Regions from separate parts of the Streptomyces sp. NPDC005004 genome, predicted to be linked through region 2. Evidence: riboswitches for the same ligand, from Rfam matches in the RefSeq annotation. Region 2 holds a riboswitch; the other holds the start of a gene.

Region 1 (5,247 bases), on a different contig from region 2:
GATCCTGTCCATGCCGATCGTCGGCACGTACATCTCGTTCTTCCTCTTCGGCGGCGAGTTCCCGGGTCACGACTTCGTGGCGCGGTTCTACTCGATCCACATCCTGCTGCTGCCGGGCATCATGCTCGGGCTGATGGTGGCTCACCTGATCCTGGTCTTCTACCACAAGCACACGCAGTTCGCGGGTCCGGGGAAGAAGGAGACCAACGTCGTCGGTATGCCGCTGCTGCCGGTGTACATGGCGAAGGCCGGAGGCTTCTTCTTCCTGGTCTTCGGTGTCATCGCGGTCATCGCGGCGATCGCGCAGATCAACCCGATCTGGGCGATGGGCCCCTACCGCCCCGACCAGGTCTCCACGGGCGCCCAGCCCGACTGGTACATGGGCTTCGCCGAGGGTCTGGTCCGCTACATGCCGGGCTGGGAGATCAACTTCTGGGGCCACACGCTGGTCCTGGGTGTGTTCATCCCGCTGGTGCTGTTCGGTGTCGTGCTGATGGCCATCGCGGTCTACCCGTTCATCGAGTCCTGGGTCACCGGCGACAAGAGCGAGCACCACATCCTGGACCGCCCGCGCAACGCCCCGACCCGTACCGCGTTCGGTGTCGCCTGGGTCACGGTCTACATGATCGGTCTGGTCGGCGGTGGCAACGACCTGTGGGCCACCCACTTCCACCTGTCGATCAACGCCGTGACCTGGTTCGTCCGCATCGGCTTCTTCGCGGGCCCGGTGATCGCGTTCATCGTCACCAAGCGGATCTGCCTCGGCCTCCAGCGCCGCGACAAGGAGAAGGTGCTGCACGGCCGCGAGACCGGCATCATCAAGCGCCTGCCGCACGGTGAGTTCATCGAGGTGCACGAGCCGCTCAGCCAGGAGCAGCTCCACACCCTGACGGCGCACCACCAGTACGAGCCGGCCGAGATCGGCGCGACGGTGGACGAGAACGGCGTCGAGCGCAAGGTGACGGCGTCGCAGCGGCTGCGCGTGAAGCTGTCCAACGCCTACTACGGCGAGGACAACCAGATCCCGAAGCCGACCGTCGAGGAGTACAAGGAGATCACGAGCGGCCACGGCCACCACTGATCCCCGCGTCGCCACAACGCACGAAGGGCCCCGTCCGATGGGGTACCCCCTGCTCCTTTGAGCTTGGGGGACCGGGCGGGGCCCTTCGCCCTGTTCGGGCTGGATAGGGTGGGGGTGGGCACCCGCGTGCCCCACGAACGAGGACTTTTCACACAGGAGCGGCTGATGAGCGCTGTGACCCCCGCTGGAGGCGACACCGCGGCGGGCCGTTCCTGGCCTGCCGTACTGAACTCCCTGCTGGAGGGCGAGGACCAGAGCGCCGACGCGACCGCCTGGGCGATGGACCGGCTCCTGCGCGGCGAGGCGACCGACGCCCAGATCGCCGGGTTCCTGGTCGCGCTGCGCGCCAAGGGCGAGACCGTCCAGGAGATCACCGGCATCGTCCGGGCGATGTACGACCACGCGAACACCATCGAGGTGCCGGGCCGGACCGTCGACATCGTCGGCACCGGCGGCGACGGCGCGAAGACCGTGAACATCTCCACGATGTCCTCGATCGTGGTCGCGGGCACCGGCGCGAAGGTCATCAAGCACGGCAACCGCGCCGCGTCCTCCGCCTCCGGCTCCTCCGACGTGCTGGAGAAGCTCGGCGTCAATCTGGAACTGAGCCCGGGGCGGGTGGCCGAGGTCGCGGAGGAGGCGGGGATCACCTTCTGCTTCGCGATCAAGTTCCACCCGGCGCTGCGGCACGTGGGCGCCGCGCGCGGCCAGCTCGGCATCCGTACGGTCTTCAACGTCATCGGCCCGCTGACCAACCCGGCCCGGGTGCGGGCGCAGGCGGTCGGCGTCGCCAACCTCGCCATGGCGCCCATCGTGGCGGGCGTCTTCGCCGAGCGGGGCAACTCCTCCCTGGTCTTCCGGGGCGAGGACGGTCTCGACGAGCTGACGACGACCTCGCCCTCACGGGTGTGGATCGTGCGCGAAGGCAAGGTCACCGAGGAGGTCTTCGACCCGCGTGACGTCGGCGTCGAACTGGTCCCGGTGGACGCCCTGCGCGGCGGCGACCCGGCGTACAACGCGGAGGTCGCCCGCAGGCTCCTCGGCGGCGAGACGGGACCCGTACGGGACGCGGTGCTGCTGAACTCGGCGGCCGCGCTGGTGGCCCTGGACCCGACCGGGGCGCCCCTGGCGGACCAGTTGCGCGACGGCATGGCCCTGGCTGCGGAGTCCATCGACTCCGGGGCGGCCGGGCGGACGCTGGAGCGGTGGGTGGCGGCGACGAACCGCTGAGGTGCCGACGTGACGTGACCGGCGTCCCGCGATCCGGACGCCGGTTGCGTGAACCGTCCCCCTCCCGCTAATTTTTCGATCAGGTCACGAGTGACAGCCAACAGGCCCCGGCCGGCTGTCCGGCAACCCTCCGTCCGTGGCGGGGTGCCCCGGGTGAGGACCAGGCCGTAGGCAGCGAGGTCTACGGCAAGCGCGGTCGAGGGAGCCTTCCTTGAACAAGCGAATGCGTTAGGGCTGTCGAGCCCCGCCTCCGCACGCCCTTTCTCTTCTTCTCTCCGAGTCGTCGCGTGCCGGGACTTGTCGTACCCGCGTGCCGACTCCGGGCTTCCTCAAGGGAGTTGACTCCTCATGTCCGTGCTCACCGCTGCCCCCGCCGTCCTCGCTCCGCTGCCCGTCCTCGGGTGCGGGGTCACCGTGCCGCTCGTGACCGGCGGCGAGGTGGAGTACGCCGCGCTCGACTACGCGGCCAGTGCCCCCGCCCTCCGGCGCGTCTGGGACGACGTGGCCGCCTACGCGCCGTACTACGGCAGTGTCCACCGCGGCGCCGGGCATCTGTCCCGGCTCTCCACCGAGCTGTTCGAGAACGCGCGCCGTACGGTGGCCCGCTTCCTGGACTGCCGTGGCGACGACCAGGTGGTGTTCACCCGCTCGACCACCGACTCGCTGAACCTGCTGGCGCGTGCGCTGCCCGCCGGGTGCGAGGTGTTCGTCTTCGAGACCGAGCACCACGCGGCGCTGCTGCCCTGGCCGGAGGACCGGGTCACCGTCCTCGCCGCGCCCCGCGGCCCCGAGGCGGCCGTGGCCGCGCTGGAGCGGGCCCTCGCCGTACGGGACACCGGCGCCCCGGCGCTGGTCTGCGTCACCGGCGCCTCGAACGTCACCGGGGAGCTGTGGCCGGTGCGCGAGCTGGCGGCGACGGCCCACGCCCACGGCGCCCGGATCGTCCTCGACGCGGCACAGCTGGCCCCGCACCACCCGGTGAGCGTGCGGGAGCTGGACGTGGACTGGGTGGCCTTCTCCGGGCACAAGCTGTACGCGCCCTTCGGCTCGGGGGTGCTGGCCGGGCGCTCCGACTGGCTGACGGCTGCGGAGCCGTACCTCGCGGGCGGTGGGGCGAGCCGCCGGGTCGTACGGGGTGCGGACGGCCGCGTCGAGGTGGAGTGGCACGAGGGCGCCGCCCGGCACGAGGCGGGGTCCCCGAACGTCATCGGCGCCTACGCGATCGCCTCCGCCTGCACGGCGCTGACCGAGGCGGGTCTCGACCGCCTGGCCGAGCGGGAGGCGCTGCTGATCCACCGGGTGCGCGAGGGGCTGGCCGAGGTGCCCGGCGTCCGCGTCCTGTCCCTCTTCGGGGACGACGCCCCGCGCGTCGGGGTGCTCTCCTTCGTGGTGGCCGGCTGGAACAGCTCCCACCTCGCCGCCGCCCTCTCCGCCGAGTACGGCATCGGCGTCCGCGACGGCCTCTTCTGCGCCCACCCCCTCGTCCGCACCCTGCTCGACGGCACCCCCGACACCCCCACCGCCTGCGACACCCCCGACACCCCCCTGAACGCGGTCCGCGTCAGCTTCGGCGCGGGCACCCCCGAGGAGCACGTCGACCGCTTCGTACGGGCCGTGCGAGAGCTGGTCGAGCACGGCGCGCGGTGGCGCTACCGCACGGAGAACGGCCACTGCGTCCCGGAGGACTGAGCGACGCCCCGGGGGCGGGTCCGGTGGAGGCGGGACGACGGCCGACCGCGCCCGCGCCCCCCGGGGGTTCGGCGCCCCGAGGCGGCCGACGGCCCGCGCCGGCCGGGCAGGGGGGTACGGGCGCGCGGGCCGATCACGTTCGCGCGGGGCATCCCCGGGCGGGTGACGGTCCGTGCCGGACATTCCTCCGGCTCGGTCCCGGCGGGGGAGGCGGCGGCCGATCGCGATCCCGTACAGGTCGGCCCTTGTGGGGGCGGCGGCGGCCCTCCGGCTCCCGGCCGGGCACTCAGGCGGAGGTGAACCGCCGAACCGCCGAGCCGCCGGAGGGGCTAGTTGTCCAGGCCGATCGCGAACGCCGCTTCCAGGTCGTGCTGGGAGTAGGTGCGGAAGGCGACGTGGGTGTCGGTGGCCTCCACGCCGGGGATCTTGCTGATGCGGGCCGGGATGACCTCGGCGAGGTCTTCGTGGCGGGCGACGCGGACCATGGCGATGAGGTCGTAGGTGCCGGTGACGGAGAACACCTCGCTGACGCTGTCCAGGGCGGCGATCTGCTCGGCGATCTCCGGAATCCGGTCCACGCTGGTCTTGATCAGGACGATCGCGGTGATCACGGCTGGTTTTCTCCCTCGGACGCCGAAGCCGGAACGGCCTTCACTCTAGCTCTCCGCCCGTACCGCACCCACGCGTAGCCGAAGCCCAGGCAGAAGCCGACCACGTGGGCGAGGTAGGCCACCCCGGGTCCCTCGGGCGCGCGGGAGGCCGCGAACCACTGGAGGCCGGCCCAGAACGGCAGCACCACCCAGGCCGGGAAGCGCAGCGGGAGGAAGAGGAGAAAGGGGAGCAGACTGGTGACACGGGCACGTGGAAAGAGGTGCAGGAAGGCGCCGAGCACCGCCGAGATCGCCCCGGAGGCCCCCACCAGGGACTGCTCGGAGGTCGCGTTGGCGAGCGCGTAGCCGAGCAGGGCGAGATAGCCGCAGCCGAGGTAGAACAGCGTGAACTCGACCCGGCCCATCCGTTCCTCGGTCATGACCCCGAAGACGAGGAGGAAGAGCATGTTGCCGAGCAGATGCACCCAGCTCCCGTGCACGAACAGCGCCGTGGCCGGGGTCAGCGCCTCCCGCGCCGGCGCGGCGAACAGCTCGGCCGGGATCACGCCCCAGTGCCGGAAGTACGCCCGCTGCGCCGCCGGCAGCGCCTCCCCGGTGCCGTACGCCCGGGTCAGACCCGAGGCCGGGCCCAGCACG
Region 2 (5,247 bases):
TCAGCCCCGCAGCGCGTTCAACTGGTCCAGGAACCAGCGGGTCGGGGGCAGGGCCGTCGCCGCCGTCGCCAGGCGCTTGGAGCGTTCCGCGCGTTCGGCGGGCGGGAGGGTCAGGGCCTCGTGGAGGGCCTCCGCCGTGCCGACGATGTCGTACGGGTTGACCGTGATCGCGTCCTCGGCCAGTTCCTCGTAGGCGCCCGCCTCGCGGGAGAGGACCAGGGCCACGCCCTCGTCGGAGACGACCGGGACCTCCTTGGCGACGAGGTTCATGCCGTCGCGGATGGGGTTGACCAGGGCGACGTCGGCCAGCCGGTAGGCGGCCAGGGAGCGGGCGAAGTCGTCCTCGACGTGAAGGAGGACCGGGGTCCAGTCCGCCGTGCCGAACTCGGCGTTGATCTCCTCCGCGATGCGGCGCACCTCGTCCGTGTAGGCGCGGTACACGGCGAGGTCCTGCCGGGAGGGGTAGGCGAAGGCCACGTGCACGACCCGCCCGCGCCACTCCGGGTGGTCCACGAGGAGGCGGCGGTACGCCAGCAGACCGCGCGCGATGTTCTTCGACAGCTCGGTGCGGTCGACCCGGACGACCGTCCGGCGCCCCTCGCCGATCTCGTCGCGCAGCACCGCCATCCGCTCGTCCACGTCGGTGCGGTGCGCCCGTTCCCGCAGGAAGTCCGCGTCCGCGCCCAGCCCGTGCACGCCGATCTCCGTGCCGGACGGGATGCCCGGACCCAGCACGGCGTGACAGCACGCGATGAACGCGTCGGCCCACCGGTGGGTCAGGAACGCCGCCCGGTCCGCGCCCAGGATGCCGCTCAGCAGCTCGGCGGCGATGTCGTCGGGCAGCAGCCGGAAGTAGTCCGGCGGAGCCCACGGGGTGTGGGAGAAGTGGCCGATGCGCAGGTCGGGGCGGAGCTCGCGCAGCATCCGGGGGGCGAGCGCCAGGTGGTAGTCCTGGATCAGCACCGCCGCGTTCGGCGCCGCCTCCTCGGCCAGCGCCTCGGCGAACGCCCGGTTGTACTCCCGGTACGCCTCCCACTGCTGCCGGAACTCCGCGTCGAAGACCGGCTCCAGCGGGGTCTGGTACAGCATGTGGTGCACGAACCACAGCACGGAGTTGGCGATGCCGTTGTACGCCTCGGCGTGCGTCTGCGGGTCGATGTCCAGCATCCGCACCCGCTGTCCGCCGGTGTCCGCCGCCGGCAGCAGCCCGCCGTCCGCGCGCCGCACCGCCTCCCGGTCACCGTCCCCGAGCGCCGCGCACACCCACACCGCGTCGGTGTCCGGCCCGATCGCCGACAGTCCGGAAACCAGCCCGCCACCACCGCGCCGCGACGTCAGCGCCCCGTCCGGACCCACCGTGTACGACACCGGTCCGCGATTCGACGCGACCAGCACCTCAGCACCCTGCGTTGAAGCCATGGTCCTCAACCTAGCCCGGCACCGAAACCCTCAAACGTACGCGCGACCCGACACGGCGCCTCGTATACATCCCGCCTTTCACGGCGTAGGGCGCATCCGAGGCAGCCGACGGCGAGGACGCTCCACCGGGGGCCGTCCGCACCCGACGACACGAGCCGTACGGGCGGTGCGGGGAGGGGGGAGAGAGCGACGGCGACCGGCGCCGACGGCGAAGCCGAGGCGTCGCCCCCGTCAAGCCACCCGGCGAGCCGCGTACTCCGCGATCTCCGCCATCGGCGGCCGCTCCTCCGTGTCCACCGAGTACGTGCGGGGCTCGAACCCCGACACTCCCCGCTCGAACTGGGTCAGCGCGGGCCGCACCAGATGCCCCCGGGCAAGCCGCAACTGAGCCGTGCGGTAGATCGCCGCGGCCATGCGCCCAAGCGCCTGCCCGTCCTGGTGCCGGTGCTTGCGGACACCCACGTCGACCTGCGCCAGCGCGTCGAGCCCGACCAGGTGCAGGGAGTCCACCAGCATCCCCAGCTCCACCCCGTACCCCACGGGGAACGGCAGCTGCTCCAGCAGGGAGCGCCGGGCCGCGTACTCACCGCCCAGCGGCTGCACGAAACCGGCCAACTGCGGCCAGTGCATGTTGAGCAGCGGCCGCGCCATCAGCTCGGTGACCCGCCCGCCCTGCCCGGCGGCACCCCCCAGCGGACGGTCGTACATCGCCTTGACCAGGTCCACCTGCGGATCGGTGAGCAGCGGGCCGACGATGCCGAGGACGAAGTCCGAGGAGAACTCCTTCAGATCCGCGTCCACGAAGGCCACGATGTCGCCGCCGGTCGCGAGCAGCGACCGCCACAGCACCTCGCCCTTGCCGGGCACCGTGGGCAGCCGGGGCAGGATCGCGTCACGGTGCACGACCCGCGCGCCCGCGGCGGCGGCGACCTCGGAGGTGCGGTCGGTGGACCCGGAGTCCACCACGACTATCTCGTCCACCAGCGGTGCCTGCGTCACCAGGTCGTGGCGGATCACGGAGACGATGTCACCGACCGTCTCCTCCTCGTTCAGCGCGGGCAGCACCACGGACACCGTCTGCCCGGAGCGCTGCTTGGCGGCGAGGACGCGGTGCAGCGGGCGGTCGGCCACGGACCAGGAGCGGGTGGCCAGCCAGCGCTCGACTTCTTCCAGCATGGTCTGCGGCTCCTTCTCAGCGGGGACGTACGGTCACACGTGCCGGTGTCCATGAACCCGTCTCGCGGTTCGGACGACACCTTCAACTGTGCTGGCCTTCGGTTACAGTCTTGAACAACGCCGATGACCATCGCATGTCCGAGACGATCGGCGTCCACAACCGCATACAGCTCATCCAGAGGGGCAGAGGGACACGGCCCTGCGAAGCCCCGGCAACCCTCCAGCCGGTCTCGTGCGCGGACACACCGCGACCACGCGAGGCTCCCGGCTAGGGAAGGTGCCAAATCCGTCTCACGGCGAAGTGCGTCGTGAGGAAGATGAGGAGAAAGGGCCTCGCCTCCATGGCTGTGCAGACCATTGCCACCCCCGCTGTCGATCTCGGCCCCGCCGCCGCTCTGAGCTGCCGGGAGTGCGGGCACCGCGTGCCGCTCGGCCCGGTCTTCGCCTGCGAGGAGTGTTTCGGCCCGCTGGAGATCGCCTACGACTTCTCCGGCTACGACGCCGACAGCCTCCGCAAGCGCATCGAGTCCGGCCCCGCCAGCATCTGGCGCTACGCCCCGCTGCTGCCCGTCCCGGCCGACGTCGCCGACAAGCCGAACCTCAACCCCGGCTGGACCCGCCTGGTCAAGGCCGACAACCTCGCCCGTGAACTCGGCGTCACCGGCGGCCTGTTCGTCAAGGACGACTCCGGCAACCCCACCCACTCCTTCAAGGACCGCGTGGTCGCCCAGGCGCTGGAGGCCGCCCGTGCCTTCGGCTTCACCACGCTCTCCTGCTCCTCGACCGGCAACCTCGCCGGCGCGGTCGGCGCCGCGGCGGCCCGCGCGGGGCTGCGCTCCTGCGTGTTCATCCCGCACGACCTGGAGCAGGGCAAGGTCGTCATGGCCGCGGTCTACGGCGGTGAACTCGTCGGCATCGAGGGCAACTACGACGACGTGAACCGCTTCTGCTCCGAGCTGATCGGCGACCCGGCCGGCGAGGGCTGGGGCTTCGTCAACGTCAACCTGCGGCCGTACTACGCCGAGGGCTCCAAGACGCTGGCGTACGAGATCTGCGAGCAGCTCGGCTGGGAGCTGCCGGACCAGCTCGTGGTGCCGATCGCCTCCGGCTCCCAGCTCACGAAGATCGACAAGGGGCTCAAGGAGCTGATCCAGCTGGGCCTGGTCGAGGACAAGCCGTACAAGATCTTCGGCGCCCAGGCGGAGGGCTGCTCGCCGGTGTCGGCCGCGTACAAGGCGGGCCACGACGTCGTACGGCCCCAGAAGCCGGACACCATCGCCAAGTCGCTGGCCATCGGCAACCCGGCCGACGGGCCGTACGTCCTCGACATCGCCCGTCGCACGGGCGGCGCCGTGGAGGACGTGACGGACCCCCAGATCGTGGACGCCATCAAGCTCCTGGCCCGTACGGAGGGCATCTTCGCGGAGACGGCGGGCGGCGTGACGGTCGGCGTGACCCGCAAGCTGCTGGAGAACGGCGTACTGGACCCGACGCTCACCACCGTCGTCCTGAACACGGGTGACGGCCTGAAGACCCTGGACGCGGTGGCGGGTACCGGACTCACCGCGACCATTCGCCCGAGCCTCGAGTCGTTCCGAGGGGCCGGCCTCGCCTGACCCGCTCCTCGGAGTCCCGGGGAATCCGGCGGCCGCCCGACGGGGTCTCCCGTTTCGTGGCGGCCGCCCCTGGGGCGAATCCGAGCGGAGGTCTCACGCAAGGTGCCACAGGCCGCGGCCGCGGGCCCGGCAGCCACTACGCAAGCCCAGTTTTCATCGCGACCGGAGGTCGAATCGTATGAGCGTGACCGTGCGCATCCCCACCATCCTGCGTACCTACACCGGCGGGCAGGCGGAGGTCGCCGCCGAGGGGGCGACGCTCGCCGAGGTGATCGAGGACCTGGAGAAGCACCACACCGGCATCGCCGGGCGCGTCCTGGACGACGAGGGCAAGCTCCGCCGGTTCGTCAACGTGTACGTCAACGACGACGACGTGCGCTTCGAGGGCGGCCTCCAGACGCCGACCCCGGAGGGCGCCGGTGTGTCGATCATTCCGGCGGTCGCCGGCGGCTGAGAATTACCGGCAGTAACGCCGGTAACAAACTGTTCATCGAATGGCCCCCTCCGTAAGAGAAACGGAGGGGGCCATTCTGCGTGATTGAGCGCGATAGAGTTGGGGAACGCGCTCCCCGGCCGACAGGTCGGGAACCTTGGATTCATGCCGCACGCCCGACAAGAAGCAGCCAAAATGCACGGGTTATATGCGGCATTTATTGTTTTTATGGGGCCCGACTTGCCCTGAATTCAGCCGAATTCTCGCCAGATTCCGGACCGGTCTCGTCCAGATTTCTCGTCCGATTGACCTGTTGCAGACGGCAGTTGGACAGATACATTCAGCCGCGGTCGACGCGTTCCGGCGCACGCCCCCGACCCATGGGGGGTGAGGTCTGACCCGGGTCCGCGAAGGGTGGATCTGCGCAAGGGCCAGTAATAGGGGAGTTAGGCATGGCTCAGGGCACCGTCAAGTGGTTCAACGCGGAGAAGGGCTACGGCTTCATCGCGGTAGACGGTGGTGCGGACGTCTTCGTCCACTACAGCGCGATTCAGATGGACGGCTACCGCACCCTTGAGGAGGGCCAGCGGGTCGAGTTCGAGA

The links. A riboswitch is a leader RNA that binds a small molecule or an ion and turns the genes downstream of it on or off. The one in region 2 is predicted to bind S-adenosylmethionine.
Region 1: another riboswitch for S-adenosylmethionine. It lies ahead of ACWEEU_RS17445 (aminotransferase class V-fold PLP-dependent enzyme); the one in region 2 lies ahead of thrC (threonine synthase).

Annotation. Positions count from the first base shown of each region.
Region 1 covers NZ_JBSGAH010000011.1:38,445-43,691, forward strand. The annotation lists gene qcrB (cytochrome bc1 complex cytochrome b subunit) at 1-1,081, shown strand, start outside; gene trpD (anthranilate phosphoribosyltransferase) at 1,247-2,311, shown strand; SAM riboswitch class IV at 2,394-2,510, shown strand; gene ACWEEU_RS17445 (aminotransferase class V-fold PLP-dependent enzyme) at 2,660-4,000, shown strand; gene ACWEEU_RS17450 (Lrp/AsnC family transcriptional regulator) at 4,330-4,611, opposite strand; gene ACWEEU_RS17455 (rhomboid family intramembrane serine protease) at 4,608-5,247, opposite strand, start outside.
Region 2 covers NZ_JBSGAH010000001.1:353,279-358,525, reverse strand. The annotation lists gene ACWEEU_RS01605 (alpha,alpha-trehalose-phosphate synthase (UDP-forming)) at 1-1,419, opposite strand; gene ACWEEU_RS01600 (glucosyl-3-phosphoglycerate synthase) at 1,651-2,595, opposite strand; SAM riboswitch class I at 2,764-2,919, shown strand; gene thrC (threonine synthase) at 2,937-4,211, shown strand; gene ACWEEU_RS01590 (MoaD/ThiS family protein) at 4,390-4,665, shown strand; gene ACWEEU_RS01585 (cold-shock protein) at 5,097-5,247, shown strand, end outside.